Regions from separate parts of the Bacillus sp. WC2507 genome, predicted to be linked through region 1. Evidence: riboswitches for the same ligand, from Rfam matches in the RefSeq annotation. Region 1 holds a riboswitch; the other holds the start of a gene.

What was found. Region 1 has a riboswitch for lysine ahead of ACUN28_RS20630 (aspartate kinase). Riboswitches for the same ligand answer to the same signal wherever they lie in the genome.
Region 2: it holds a riboswitch for lysine, as region 1 does, so the genes downstream of both, ACUN28_RS14260 (amino acid permease) here and ACUN28_RS20630 (aspartate kinase) in region 1, are expected to answer to the same signal.

The regions. Positions count from the first base shown of each region.
Region 1 covers NZ_JBQXPN010000001.1:3,913,755-3,921,836, forward strand. Annotated here, with positions in the region: gene ACUN28_RS20605 (MFS transporter) at 1-386, opposite strand, end outside; gene ACUN28_RS20610 (8-oxo-dGTP diphosphatase) at 524-1,009, shown strand; gene ACUN28_RS20615 (YndJ family protein) at 1,038-2,663, opposite strand; gene ACUN28_RS20620 (DUF4166 domain-containing protein) at 2,669-3,280, opposite strand; gene ACUN28_RS20625 (DoxX-like family protein) at 3,284-4,192, opposite strand; lysine riboswitch at 4,386-4,572, shown strand; gene ACUN28_RS20630 (aspartate kinase) at 4,775-6,004, shown strand; gene ACUN28_RS20635 (VOC family protein) at 6,413-6,865, shown strand; gene ACUN28_RS20640 (helix-turn-helix domain-containing protein) at 7,099-7,539, opposite strand; gene asnA (aspartate--ammonia ligase) at 7,684-8,082, opposite strand, start outside.
Region 2 covers NZ_JBQXPN010000001.1:2,671,502-2,679,583, reverse strand. Annotated here, with positions in the region: gene ACUN28_RS14275 (VOC family protein) at 1-380, opposite strand, end outside; gene ACUN28_RS14270 (sulfite exporter TauE/SafE family protein) at 587-1,489, shown strand; gene ACUN28_RS14265 (GNAT family N-acetyltransferase) at 1,529-1,978, opposite strand; lysine riboswitch at 2,365-2,557, shown strand; gene ACUN28_RS14260 (amino acid permease) at 2,670-4,136, shown strand; gene ACUN28_RS14255 (iron-sulfur cluster biosynthesis family protein) at 4,250-4,555, shown strand; gene ACUN28_RS14250 (DNA alkylation repair protein) at 4,589-5,359, shown strand; gene ACUN28_RS14245 (hypothetical protein) at 5,470-6,450, opposite strand; gene ACUN28_RS14240 (class I SAM-dependent methyltransferase) at 6,918-7,679, shown strand; gene ACUN28_RS14235 (antitoxin VbhA family protein) at 7,770-7,955, opposite strand.

The DNA.
Region 1 (8,082 bases):
CCATATAATGCCACTAGTACGTATAGAAATGGAATTGTTAAAACATCCATAAATATAAGTGTTGCAAGTAATAGCATTAATATACAGCGGATTATGTCTGTAAATAACATTAATTTTACTCGGTCAATTCGATCTACAACTAAACCCGCAAACGGTAAAGCAAGAATATTAGGTAGCATGTACATTGCCATTGTCATCCCCATTACAACTGTTGAACCAGTCAATGAATACACAACGACTGGCAAAATAACCATCGTTATAGAACTCCCTAAAGTCGAAAGTAATTGCCCAATCCACAAAAACTTAAAATGTCGTGACGCTTTAACTGGCAACAATAATTTACCAACATACCCCAAAGCTTTTTCTCTTTGTACTTCCCCTTGCATTTCTCTCTCCTCTTTTCAAATGATTATAGACTTTATAATATTTAACTAAAAATTTCTAATATTCTTTTTCAATTATATAAGAAACCATTATGTTATGGTAAATTTATCAAAATAAATATAAAGGAGAATACAATATTATGCCTCTAAATTCACATAACATCGAGCACCGCATCTATACAATGTGTATGATCCAGCGAAATAATGAAGTTTTACTTATAAAACGCCCCGATCATCGAGATTTTCCTGGCTACATAGCTCCTGGCGGAAAAGTAGATTTCCCAGAAAGCATATTACAAGCTGCTATACGAGAAGCTAAAGAGGAGACTGGACTGCACGTTTCTAATTTGACTTTCAAGGGATTAGACGAATATGTAAATCCGAAGGGAAATGTTCGATATATGGTATTCAACTATTGGACAGATTCATTTGAAGGCGAACTTCTTATGGACCCTCCAGAGGGCGAATTATTATGGGTACCAATCGATACAGCATTAAATCTTCCTATGCAAGATTGGTTTAAAGAAAGATTCCCATTATTTTTTGAAAAAGGTACGTTTGAAATTCAACGTGTTTGGGACCGAGACTTGGATAAACAAGTTGCTATGACAATTACGCATACGTAAAAAAGCTTGGAATCTCTCCAAGCTTTTCTTACTTCCCTTCTATTTTCTTAATCTCATAATCAATTTCTAAAAACTTAACTCCAAATATCCACATTCTATGATTAGCTTCTAATATGTGATTCGTGCCCTCTTTAATAACAAAAGTCTCTGCTAACGGTAAACGTATTGTAAAGAAACGCGTATGTAAATATATCCCCTCATCTCCCTTACCATTTCTTCTCAGCTTACTAGTAATGATTAAATCATTACTCTTATTACATAATTTCAAAACCCCTGTCATATTCGAATATGGTAAAGGTAATCCGATATTCATGTATGTCTCATTCTCATGTGTATGTTTTGAGTAAAGAGCTAAAAAAATAGATTCTCCTGCTTCATTTTTTCTTAGCCAAGCCCTTACATCCTCTCTTCCATCCTTCTCATCTATTATCCCAACGATAGAGCCATGCATCGTTTCCCACTTGCCGCCCATTCCTAAATGTATTTGTTCGATACGTTTACTCATTTTCTCATAGCAAAATGCAAGCGGGCGGAACCAACGATTCCATTTAATATGCGATTTTAACTCATACTCTTTTGTATTTTCATAAAATCGAATAATACTTAAAGGAATCTTCTTCGTGTCAAATACCTCACTATGAAAATCATTCATTTTATCAACTAAACCTTTGTATTCCTTGCTATCTATTAAATGTCTGTTATATAAAAACGCTTCCCCAACTGTCGCATTTCCTCTTAACCTGCTCATTGGTTTCCCGTAATATTTATAATTCGGAGCATTCTTTTCAATCATCCAACCGACAAATGCTGGTAACGCTACTCCAATTCCATTGACAACACCGTGAATCCAAACCATTTGAGCAATTGTAATCGTCATTACATGTGTCAAATTCCCATACGAATATATAAGTGAAAACATAATTGTTACCATGAGTGTACTAGACGATATGATTAGGAGAATCTTTGCACTAATAGCATTAAATTTCGTGCGCCAAACATAAATACCATAACTATAAATCGCACATAAATATAGGAACACTGCAAAAAATTCAAATACCCTTGAGTATGTAATTCCTATTGCAACTGTCATAGGTGAAATGACGATGATAAACATAATAGCATCATACACTTTACTTCTCTTTTCTCTTTTTCTCCCAATTAAACCAGCTGATAACGGCAATAAAAATGCCGAATAATGAAAATGTGCAGCGGTAAGCAAAACAATATCAGAACTAAAGTCCATAATGGAAAGCTTTGCTACTGAAGCAAAAAACCAAAAACCACCTAAAAACAAATACATAAACGCACTATCGATAGCCGTCTCTTCTAACGGTTTCCATCCTCTTTCTAGCAATCTACTTGCACCAAATAACGCAACAATTCCTGTATATACAAACCAAAGTAGTGCAAAGAAATAGTGATTTGTTACGAAAGCTAGCATTGCACTAATTGCTGCGATTGGAAATAAAAGCGATACAAATTTATAAAAGAATACATACGATCCATTTCTTGTTTTCTTATCAATAATGCAAAATGACATCGGTATAAATAACAAAATAGATAATAAAATAATTGCTTCAACTGGGTTTACATTTGACCACTCACATATTAGAAAAATAATATAACAAGCAAGCCCAACTATTATATTTTTCATTCTATTTATTTCCTTTCCACAAATGTTCCCTTATATGAAAATAATGAACCGATTAACGGATTACGTACTTGTACATGAATTCGAAAACATTGTAGTGTTTCATCATAACTTTCTACAATTTTTGCCTCTCCGTATAAAAATCTAGGTAACGGTATTTTTCTTCCAAACATAAAAAACCATTGTTTCTTTGAAGAAATATGCATTGCCCCTACCTCATCAATATGAAAATTCAATGTAGAAACAAGTATGTGCGGTTCACCAAAACAATCCACAATTTCATTATTCTCTTCATCCAACTGCATAACGGCATTAAAATATCTTTTCTTATTGTGAAAATAAAAAGTACGATTCCACCGCACAAGTTCATGTCCATGTTCATCTCGCTCAGCAGTATTATGTATTGTAAATGGCACTTCCTTCCCCCGCTCAGAGAAAAACATACGGAATTTCGATGCAATTTTTAATATTAATTTTACGAAAAAAGAGCCTCCGTAAATTTCATCCATCTTTCCTTCCCCTGTGAAACTATTATCTTCTGTAATCGCATACCGCTTCTGTAATTCTGGATGAAGTTTTTTATAAGTATCTCCTAGTAATCTCTCATAAATATTAGCCATACATTATCCCTTTCTCGTCCTCTTGCAATTTTTTGCACTTGGTAAATTAAAACTATTTATATAACCAACAATCGATAACCCTATCAGTAGGATATTTAATGTAATTGGATTAAACGGCTCTGTAAAGCTTACGATATTCGTAAATCCTGCCGCTATCATTAAGGCTATTAACATAAAAATATGTACGATAAATACTTTTTGTTTTGGAAATGGCAACAGCCATATGACACCAAAAATAATTTCTAGCAATCCAATTATTTTAAGTACAAAAATACTATGTTCAGTTGAACCAATCATCACAGATAGCATCTTTACTTCTTCTGAATGAGTAAAAACTAGTTTCGGCACTATCCCTTGATACATCCATACAAAAGCAAATAAAAAACATACGAGCCAATATGTCATTGTTTTTCTAATTAGTAATCTAGGATGAAGTCCCTTTTCTAACCATAATTTTAAAGCATCAAAACTCCAAGCTGTCGCCCAACCTAATAACGGACGAAACATATAGGAATCTATTACACTCCCTATACGACCAAACCTCGTATCATAATCATATTGCGTCTCAAAATGAATGTGTTCTTCGGTCGGTGTATACTTCCAATAACCACGCCCTATTTGAATAAGAGATAATTTACTATCTGTCCAAAATTTTAAAGAAGAAATTCTTTCACCCGTTTCTTTTCTTATCTCACCTATTGATTCCCCTTCTCCAGCTATTTCAAGTCCAAATCCGATCTTTGTTTTATATAAAAACTTCTGTGGTTCTCCTTCTTTTTTCTCTAAATAAGAAATTTCAGTAAAGCGGGCATCCCACTCTGTATGTATATCTGGTTCCTGCGTATATTCCCATAATTTCTCCATTGTTGTGTTCATTTCTGCCGAAACATAAATAGGCTTTTCCCTCTTCATTCTTCCACCTCCAATGCACTATAAATTTAATGTACATGCAATGAATTTATTTTGCTACATTTTTCACAAACTTCCCCATAAAAAAAGAAAGAATTTTTAAAATATATATAAAACACTTGATTCCCCGAAAAATTTAAATTATTATAAAACAAATGTTACCAACAACTTCATAAATCAAACACTCTCGCCTAAAACGTGAGATAGAGGTTGCGATACTTATGAGTAGTCTAATGGAGACACAGAGATGTCTATGAACTTAGATGAAAGGAAGTATTGCCGAAATTGATAAATTTCTCTGCATTTATCAATTGGGGCTGTTTTCGAATAGAAACAGAACTGTCATATGTACAGACGTGTACGTATGAAGAGCTATCTACAAAAAAGAGATATCATTTTTTATGATATTCCTTTTTTGGCGGTTTTTTTATTAGCTCCGTTTTCTGTTTCCCTTTTCCTGTAACAGCACCATCCTCACTTATTTGAGATGGTGTTTTTTGTTTGTCTTTCTGGTAACTACAGGAGTATTGGGATTTATATATTTCCTAATCTATTCTTAAAAATAGACGAAAGAAGGAATTTGTAATGGAAACAATTGTTCAAAAATTTGGTGGCACTTCTGTCGGAAGCGTCGAACGCATTCAACATGTAGCAAATTTAATTATTGAAGAATATGAACGAGGTCATAGCATTGTCTCTGTCGTTTCAGCAATGGGAAAAAGCACGGATGAACTTGTCGCACTCGCTAACGCTATTACAGAAAATCCAAGTAAACGTGAAATGGATATGCTTCTATCTACAGGAGAACAAGTAACTATTTCATTATTAACGATGGCACTGCAAGCAAAAGGCTATCATGCAATTTCATTAACAGGATGGCAAGCTGGTATTACGACAGAATCTGTACATAGTAATGCACGGATTACTGACATTCATACAGATCGTATTCAATCTTATCTTGCCGAAGGCACGATTGTTATTATAGCTGGGTTCCAAGGAGTCAGTGAAGAACATGAAATTACAACACTTGGACGCGGTGGCTCTGATACAACTGCTGTTGCATTAACCGCTGCACTGAAAGCAAAAAAATGTGATATTTACACGGATGTGACAGGCGTATACACGACGGACCCACGAGTTGTAAAAGACGCTTATAAATTAGATGAAATTTCTTATGACGAAATGTTAGAACTTGCAAACCTCGGTGCTGGTGTATTACACCCGCGTGCGGTTGAGTTTGCTAAAAATCATAATGTCGTTTTAGAAGTTCGCTCAAGTATGGAACAAGAAAACGGAACAATTGTAAAAGGAGAATGTAACATGGAACAACAATCAATCGTTAAAGGTATTGCATTTGAAGATAATATTACACGCGTCACAATGAAAGGATTGGAACAAGGTGCACTTTCAACAGTTTTCTCTACATTAGCAGCGGCACATATTAATGTAGATATCATCATTCAAAGTATTACAAATGAAGGAACTGTTCACCTCTCCTTCTCAATCCACTCTAATGATTTAAGAGAAACTTTAGAGGTATTGGAACAAAATCAAGAAACACTACACTATGAATCTGTAGAATATGAAAATCATTTAGCAAAAGTATCAATTGTAGGATCAGGTATGGTATCTAACCCAGGTGTCGCTGCGAATATGTTCACTACTTTAAAAGAAGAAAATATTCATATTAAAATGGTAAGTACATCAGAAATTAAAGTGTCTGTCGTTATTGACCGCCTTCATTTAGTAACAGGTGTGGAGGCACTGCATCAATCATTTATGGCGAAAGTTGAGCCTTTGGTTCAGATGAGTTAATTTTACATTTGGATTACAGCTTACAAACCCATATTAATCTATTTCCTTCCTATATAAATAGAAAGCTGTTTGCTTTGTATAGAGTGACAAGAAAGTTATTTACAACAATCGAGCCATTTGCGTACAGGATAGGAATATTTTGTGGGAAACTCGAAGTTATTTTATCGAATAGCAACTACATTATCAAATTCTTGAAATGATAGCATTCACGAAATAAAGTTCGCGCATATTTCAATAGTAGAGGATTTAGGAAGTGTTGTTCGTTAACAAGGTGTTATATACTATACCCGAAAACACTTTGTCACATTTTCCTACACTGTGACAAGGTGTTTTTTGTTTAGAAGAGATTTTAGTATAATTATAAGGATAATTAGATAATAAATTTATACATATAAGGAGATAAAGACTATGACAAACAACAGATTACTACGAATGGACAATGTCAGCATCGTTGTAGAATCCCTTGATAACGCAATCTCTTTCTTCGAGGAGATTGGCTTGAATCTCGAAGGGCGAGCTACTGTTGAAGGTGAATGGGCTGGTCGCGTAACAGGACTCGGTTCCCAGTGCGTAGAGATTGCTATGATGGTTACGCCAGATGGTCACAGCCGAATTGAACTTTCGCGATTTCTCACCCCACCTACTATAGCAGATCACCGGGCAGCTCCTGTAAACGCCCTCGGTTATCTGCGCGTCATGTTCACCGTTGAAGACATTGATGAAATGGTATCCAGACTTACTAAGCATGGTGCAGAGCTCGTTGGCGAAGTAGTTCAGTATGAGAACTCGTATCGACTCTGCTACATTCGTGGAACCGAAGGAATTTTAATCGGTTTAGCGGAAGAACTCGGTAACAAATAAGTAGGTGATGTTTTATAAAAAACCTTTACTGAAGTGAAAATATTTGAAGAAAATTCTTATTCAATAAAAAGAGCACTATTGTTGAATAAAACTTAGATTTTTAACCCCGTCCTAGCTTTAGAACGGGGTTATGCTTGTTTGAAATTTTTAACATACTATCAACATCCCAAAATCATTATAAAACAATTCAATTACTTGTTATACCCTTTCCTAGGAAATATAACGGACTCTTCTCACTTCTTATCATATATATCTTTTCTATTAAAAAACGATCGGAACTCATTCAAAATAACTTTCTTCATGTCAGTGTAAAAAACCATCATGAATAGTGAAATTCCTAATAAGATCTCTTGCATTCCTTCATAATCAATGAAAGCACTCACAATTAGCAAACCACATCCAATATAAAAACCAAATTCATTCTCTTTCTCAAAATCCTCATCTTCTTCATCAATATGTATTTTTTCTTTTAAATCTTGATTACCTTTTATTAATTCATCAAGTGTAACATTATACATTTCGCTCAATAAAATCAAATTTTCAATATCCGGAAAGCTTTTATCATTTTCCCACTTATACACTGCTTGCCTCGTCACACCAATCTTTTTAGCAACATCCTCTTGCGAAAACCCCTTTAGTTCTCGTAATTTTTTCAGCTGTTCTCCTATGCTCATAACGTCCCCTCCTTTAACAAATTATTACATAAAAAGAGATATAAATGAAAGAAACCATTAGTAAAACTCTCTGTAAACCACTCGTTTACACAACAAAAAAGGGAGGATAGCTCTATCCCTGAGCTACTCTCCCTCATAATTCTATTAAAACAGATGAATGTTTTCTTTCTTGCAAGCTTCACGTAAATCGTCAGGCCATACAGAAGATTGAACTTCACCAATATGTGCTTTACGTAGGAAGTACATGCACATTCTTGATTGTCCGATACCACCGCCAATTGTTAATGGTAGTACGTCTTCTAATATCCCTTTATGGAAATCATACTCACGTTTGAAATCTTCACCCGTTTTCGTTAACTGTTCATCAAGTGATTTACTATCAACACGAATTCCCATTGATGATAATTCGAATGAAGATTGTAGTACTGGGTGCCAGAATAAAATATCACCGTTTAATTTCCAATCATCGTAATCAGCTGCGCGTCCGTCATGCTTTTCACCTGAACGAAGTGCATCACCAATCCCTATAATAAAGACTGCACC
Region 2 (8,082 bases), 1.2 Mb from region 1:
TTCCATTCTAAAAGGCGGCCATCTTTTCTCATACGCTTCCCTTCAAATGGCCCTATCGTTTGTAAACCGTATTTACTAAACTGATCTGCTAATTCTTCAATGGCATCTGTTCGAATTGCGATTTGTAACATACCTTCTCCAGTTTGTAATTTCACCACTGTTTCTTGTACTAATGGATTTTCTGCTTCTTTCGCTTTTTCTTCATGTTGAACTGCCAGAAATTCTATGTATGATAAATCAAAATAACTTAAACTATTCCAAGTACCCCAAGTAGTATGCTCTCCGCCTAATACAGTATGAAATCCAAGTTCCTGCATTTGCTTTGCCGCTTCCTCCGGTGTACAATTCACTGCGTGTACGAGATGATCAAATCGTAACATGTCTTTCTCCCCTTTCTCTCCATCCTTTTATTGTATATTTTATTTTTATTTCGTTCAATTCAAAAAACTTTAAAACCTAGTTGATTTATACGATTAATGTGTATTATAATGAAACAAATTTAATTATTGCTGATTGGAAAAACCAAAGGCACTTTTCTCATACGGGAAAAGTGCCTTTTTCATTTACTATTACAGGGGGATTATTTATGCAGAAATTAATTGTCTTTGCTATTATTGGATTTTTCGCTCAATTGATTGACGGAGCACTTGGAATGGCGTATGGGGTAACATCTACCTCACTTTTACTAATGTTTGGTATCGCACCTGCTGTCGCTTCCGCATCTGTTCATTTAGCTGAAGTCGTTACAACCGCCGCTTCTGGTGCATCCCACATCAAATTTGGAAACGTTGATAAATATACCGTTTCCAGGCTTACATTGCCAGGAGCAGTTGGCGCATTTATTGGGGCATGTTTTTTAAGTAATTTACCTGGCGATGTAATTAAACCGTACATTTCCGTATTTTTATTTACTTTAGGGGTTTATATTTTATTACGATTCATCATTCAAAAACAAATTGTCACTTCAAAGAAACGTATGTCTGCTAAACAGCTTGTTCCGCTTGGCTTATTCGCTGGATTCGTTGATTCAACTGGTGGTGGTGGCTGGGGTCCAATTACGACACCTGTACTTTTAGCAAGAGGAAACGAAGCTAGAAAAGTTATCGGCTCTGTAGATACGAGTGAATTTCCTGTTTCACTCGCTGCAACAATTGGATTTTTCATTTCACTTGGCTGGGAACAAGTAAGTTGGGTTTGGGTATTTTCTCTCATGCTCGGTGGTATCGTTGCGGCACCAATCGCCGCGTGGTTAGTGCGCATCGTACCTTCTCATTTACTTGGCGTATTAGTTGGTGGCCTTATTATCTTTACAAACATTCGTACACTGCTTACTACATTTAAAGTGGATCCAACTATTATTTCACTTTCTTACGTGGCAGTTGGTCTTGTCGTTATTATTTCTATTTTCATTGCTGTTCGCAATCATTCCAAACATTCTAACGCATCGACCGCCGGATATCCGAATGATCAAAAGCAAATGCTACCATAACGATAAAAATACCGCCCGATATACTTCGAGCGGTATTTTTTATTTTTCCATTCTCCAATTAATCATTGTCTCTGTATTGCCAATTCTCTTCATATGTAATTTCTCTAATACACGAATCGATCCATCATTTTCTAGAAGTGTCTCTGCAATAATTGTTTCTACCTGTTCTGTTTGAAAAGCCCAATTTATTAATTCTCTTACAGCTTCTGTTGCATACCCTTTATTCCAATATTTCTCAATAAATCCATAACCAATTTCTACTGTATGTTCCTCATTTGGTTTCCCTTTAAACCCTACATCACCTAGAACGATGTCATCTTCTTTTCGAATGACATACCACGCGCCCCAAGGTAATAAATCCTTATCTTGCTTTATATTTTCTACATGCCCTACAATATGTGGACCACTATTATACCCTTGCTCGTTAGCAACGTGAATACTCTCTTCTGTACACGGCACTATATAGAGCCTTTCTGTTTCTAATTTCATGTTGATTTCCCCTTTTCAATTAAACAATACCTCAATTTTATCAGAAATAAAAAGAATATTCATTCTATTTATCAGATTTATACTTATTCTTTGAAACGAATTTAAGGAATATTCCTCTTTTAATAGTTATGTCGAATTATATTTTCAGAATTTTCTTTTATTTTTAAAGGGTTTTCCAATATTTTTTGCGAAACATTTGTATAACAATTTCTTTCTTTATTTTTTGTTACATAACAGTAGGTTCGGGTGGAGTTTTGCAAGCGTTTCCTATACAATAACCGATATTTTTTGACTTTTCCTAACAAAATATCTTGCAATATATTCAGAAACTCATTACAATTGCCATATATTAAAAATCTTAGCAATATATAAAATCCTCATCAATCCGATGAGGTAGAGGTTGCGACTTTTAAAAGTAAAACGGACGAGACACAGAGAATGTCCCTGACTTCGTTTGAAAGGAAAAGTTGCCGAAGTTTATATTTCTTCTCTGGAAGTATAAGCTGGGGCTGTCTCCGAAAGGAACAGAACTGTCACGTTTACAAAATTACCGTGTAAACGTGGGGTGCTATCTTAACGGAAGGGTATGATGGGGTGGTTATTTGTGAAACGTTCCGCCAAATTCCTTTGGCGGTTTTTTGTATTTTTCTCCCCCGCTCCTTCCTAACCTACAAGAAAAGGAGTGTTGAACATGAATAGCGCAACAAATCAATCTACCTCTAAAACGCAAACTACACAAGGACAAGGTGAATTAAAACGCGGATTAAAATCTCGTCACCTTACGATGATTTCTCTCGGTGGTACAATCGGTACCGGACTATTTCTTGCTAGCGGTGGTGTTATCCATTCTGCTGGTCCTGGCGGTGCATTAATTGCATACGCCGCAATTGGAATTATGGTTTACTTTTTAATGACAAGCTTAGCTGAACTCGCAGCTTACATGCCTGTTACTGGATCTTTTAGTACGTACGCAACAAAGTTTGTTGATCCATCACTTGGCTTTGCACTTGGATGGAACTATTGGTATAACTGGGCCATTACAATTGCTGCTGAACTAGCTGCTGTAACATTAATTATGAAATTTTGGTTCCCAGATACTCCTTCTCTTATTTGGAGTGGATTATGTTTAGCTATTATTTTCCTTTTAAACTATTTATCTGTTAAAGGGTTTGGTGAATCTGAATATTGGTTCGCACTTATTAAAGTAGTTACTATTATTATCTTTTTAATTGTCGGCTTCATGATGATTTTTGGAATTATGGGCGGCGAATCTGTTGGCTTTAAAAACTTCACTGTTGCAGATGCACCATTTAATGGCGGCATTATGGCAATTATCGGTGTATTTATGGCTGCTGGTTTCTCCTTCCAAGGAACTGAATTATTAGGAGTAGCTGCTGGTGAAACTGCTGATCCAGAGCGTAACATTCCAAAAGCAATTCGCTCGATCTTTTGGCGTATTCTTTTATTCTATATCCTTGCGATTCTCGTTATCGGTTTATTAATTCCTTATACGACTGAAAGCCTTGCTGCAAGCGATGTAACAGTAAGTCCATTTACACTTATTTTTGAAAAAGCGGGCGTTGCCTTTGCTGCTTCTGTTATGAACGCTGTTATTTTAACGGCAGTACTGTCTGCTGGTAACTCTGGTATGTATGCATCAACTCGTATGCTTTGGGATCTAGCTCGCCAGGGAAAAGCACCAAAGTTTCTTGGTAAATTAGATAGCCGCGGTGTACCTGTTAACGCATTAATCGTAACGTCAATTGTCGGTAGTATCGCTTTTATTGCCTCATTATTCGGTGACGGTGTTGTATACATTTGGTTATTAAACGCATCTGGAATGTCTGGCTTTATCGCATGGGTCGGAATCGCAATTAGTCATTACCGTTTCCGTAAAGCATATATCGCTCAAGGTAAAGATTTAAAAGACTTACCATATAGAGCGAAATGGTTCCCGTTCGGTCCAATCTTCGCATTTGCACTTTGTGTCATCGTAATTTTAGGTCAAAACTACGGCGCATTTATGGGCGAATCAATCGATTGGAACGGTGTACTCGTTTCTTATATCGGTTTACCACTCTTCTTAGTACTATGGTTAGGATATAAATTTACGAAGAAAACGAAAGTGATTCCGCTTGATAAATGTGAACTAAAATAAAGTAAAACGAGCAAACAAATTTGTTTGCTCGTTTTTTATTCCAATGCTTCTCCCTTCCCTATTGCTCCTGTTTTTGCAATAATAAAGGAAATATAAATAAAGGTTGGGATACCATGAACATTCGTATTACTGATGAAGCAAAAGCAGCTATACATAGATTAGAACGTGAAGACAAAAAGATCATTCGCATTAGAGGAACAATGACAAACTCTTGTAGTATTTTCGTTGATGTGGATTTAATTTGGGATACATATGATGCAGATGACGTTGTATATGAAGATGCAGAGCTTATCGTACAAATGGATTCATTCACGAAAGACTACACTGGTGATACGGTGAAACTTGATTATAAGACGACTGGTTTTAGTATTACGACTCCGAGTGAGACTTTGGTTTATGGATTGTCGATTAAAAAATAAAAATTGTTTTTATTTGACCACCGAGGTGAAAACATGGGTAAATATGTTCCGTTGAAATTTTTATTTAATGAAGAATTAGTAGAAAGTATGGCTGATTCTATTTGTAAACACGATCCTACTTTCTCGAAAAGAAACTTCGTATCTTCCGTAACATGTAAAGTTGAAAGTTTAGAGTTAAAGCAGCGTATTGAAGTAATTGCAGATGAATTACACAATGCTTTACAAAAAGATTTTCATGCAGCAATACATATATTACTGAAAACATTGGGACCAGAAAATACAACAGAAGTAGGCACATTTACAAACGGATATATGTACATGCCTATTGCAAAATACGTTGAAAAATATGGGCTTAACGATTTTGAAACCTCATTCAACGCAATGTATGAAATAACAAAAAGGAATACTGCTGAATATGCCATTCGGCCTTTTCTTGAAACATATCATGAAGATACACTAAACATATTACAACAGTGGATTCATGACGAAAACAGCCACATTAGGAGATTAGTTTCCGAAGGTACAAGACCAAGACTTCCTTGGGCTAAAAAAATAGGAGCTCTGAAAGGTGACTTTAAGAACAATTTAAAACTTTTAGAGTCATTAATGAATGACCCTTCTAAATATGTCCAAAAATCAGTAGCCAATCATATTAACGATATTACGAAAGAAGATAAAGAACTCGTTTTTCAATGGTTGCAGCAATTACGCGATAACCAGTATCCTGTTAACCCTTGGATTATAAAACATGGGTTACGAACGGTGCTTAAAAATGGTACTTTACCAAAAGATTTTTCTTTTTAAGTATTTTAAACAAAAACGCTTATGCTTCAAAAATGAAGTATAAGCGTTTTTTCCTTTTATATAAAGCAATTATAAACGTAAAAAGTGCTTTAAAATTCTTCTTTATACCTTTATTTTACTAACTCTTCTATGTTATTACTTTTCTTGATTTTTTCTGATGATAGCCAGAGTGAATAACTTGTTCCATCCTTGTTCCTTAAAAATATGTTAAATTCCTTATTATATAGTTCTTCTTTAAGAATAGTGACTACCTTTCTCAAATCCTCTATTACATAGGAATCATTTCTATATTTTATCTCACTGTCATTGAAAACTAAAGTCAATTCATACTCTAGACAATTGCCGTCTTTCGGGTGTGAACAAGTAATATCTTCAATTACAAAACGATCATTTTGAATTTCATTTAACCTTTGGCCTACTTTTGTTTCAGTTTGAATCAAATATGTCCAATAACCACTTACGGTGTTTTTCATTGTTAAAAGCAGTTCTTCTTTCGTTATAGCTTTTTGCACATTATGAAAAGGGAGGCCTATAGATTCACCATTATAATCCTCAATTTCAAGTTTTGTTATCTTTTTATTACTCTTCTGAATGAATTGGATTAGAGCATATAAACGATCTAATTCTTTTGATTCAAATTGACTGTAATCAATCTTGTCACTCGTTTTTAAAGTTAATAATAACTCATCAGTTGGTTTCTCCTCTATATCATCATCCACTATATATTGAAAAACATTTTTATTTTCAGGTTCTACGTAACCTAATTTTTTCATTTCCTCTAGCATTGGCTTAAATTTCTTATATTCCTCATATGTTTTTTTTCCGTATTGATATTCATCCCCTTTTATTCTTGAATATAAGAAACCATCTACCTCTACTCTAAATTGAATATTTTTATTGTTTTTTGCTTGAACAGTATGATATGTATGTCCCATATTCCCTTCATGTATAGCACCCCAATGTGTTACAATCACATCAATTCCGTGCTTTTTTTTCACATATTTTTTCACCTGATCTTCATCTTCATAATTACAACCACTTAAACATAAGAAACACAACACTAGCAACATTACATTTTTCATTTTTTTCATCTAGCCCATTACCCTCTTTTCGTACAAATAAAACATTCCATATATAAACAATACTAAATTATCGAATGTTTTCAAAGAATTAAAACGTTTTTATATTCAGTATATATATCTATTTCTTTTATTAATAAAAATATCCCCATAGATAAGTACATCCAAAGGGATAAAACGGTGCCACTTTTTTATAAACAGTACGACTTTATTGTTATGTAATAGAAATGTGAAATATCTTGGCACAATGTAGATTTACTGTATACCCTATCCAAAATTTGATCGTACGCTCACCTTCCCTAATAAATTCAAAGGATTTCCACTCGATTATCCCGAATATATAAATAACTATTCTCACAAGGAGCAAATTTATATGAATCTATTCGAACACGAAACGTAAAACCGCTTCACTTTAATAAGAGGTCCTCCCTTTTTCTTTTCTCATCATATCATTTGTTAAAAAATAGGAGGACAAAATTATGAAACGTGATCCATTATTTTTAACTTTATTAGAAAGTGCAAATACACATTTTAGCGGCTGGGATTTTTCTTTCATTTCAGAAACTGGTCGAATGAATAGCGAACCTTTATCGTGGTCGTACGGCAGCACTGCTTTCCAGCTTATGCAGCGTGCAAAATCAATGCTTGATATGGGGACTGGCGGCGGAGAGTTTTTGTCTATGTTACAACCGTTCCCGTCAACTATTTATGCGACTGAGGGTTACGCTCCAAACGTGCCAATTGCTCGAAAGAAATTAGAGCCTTTAGGGGTTACTGTTGTAGAGGTAACTGAGGATACTGCTTTACCATTTCAAGATGGTCAGTTTGATTTCATTGTGAATCAACATGAATCATATGCTGCCTTTGAGGTAAAAAGAATCCTTTCTCCTAATGGAATATTTCTTACACAACAAGTTGGTGGTCTCGATTGTGCGGAACTTAATGAGCAGTTTGGTATACATCTAAATAGCGAATTTGCAAGTTGGTCTCTGGAAACTGCATGTAATGAACTAAATGAAAATGGATTTACTATTTTAGAAGCAAAAGAAGAATTTCCTTTTCAACGTTTTTATGATATTGGCGCTATCGTCTATTATTTAAAAGCGATTCCTTGGCAAATTCCTGATTTTACTGTCGAAGGTTATTTTGAAGAATTATATCGTATACATGAAATCATCTTACAAAAAGGTTATTTTGATGTGAAGCAACATCGTTTTATTATTAAAGCGATTCGTGGCTAATCATGGAGTATACGAAAATGAAAAAGAGAGGGTTCTGCCATCTCTTTTTTCTCGTTTATTTAACAAAATTTTGTGGTGGCTTCTAGATTGTTAAGTACGTTCACGTCTCGCAATCGCATCAGCTAATGTAATAAGTTGCTCGTGCGTTATCTTTCCGGCTAACTTTTCTTTTATAACTTTTTCCATTTCTTTTGTAACGGTCATGCCTTCTATTGCTAAACTTGCTTTAGTTGCCTCGAAAGCTTTATTTTGTTCGTCCTCGTTTTTGAATGCCATAATTTGAGTTCCCCCCTTCAAATCATTTTATTTACTCTGTTAATATAAGAAAAGTAATATCATCCCAATTCTTATCTAGCCGATTGCTCTATTACAATATTATCTACTAGATTATAAGAGTGATTGT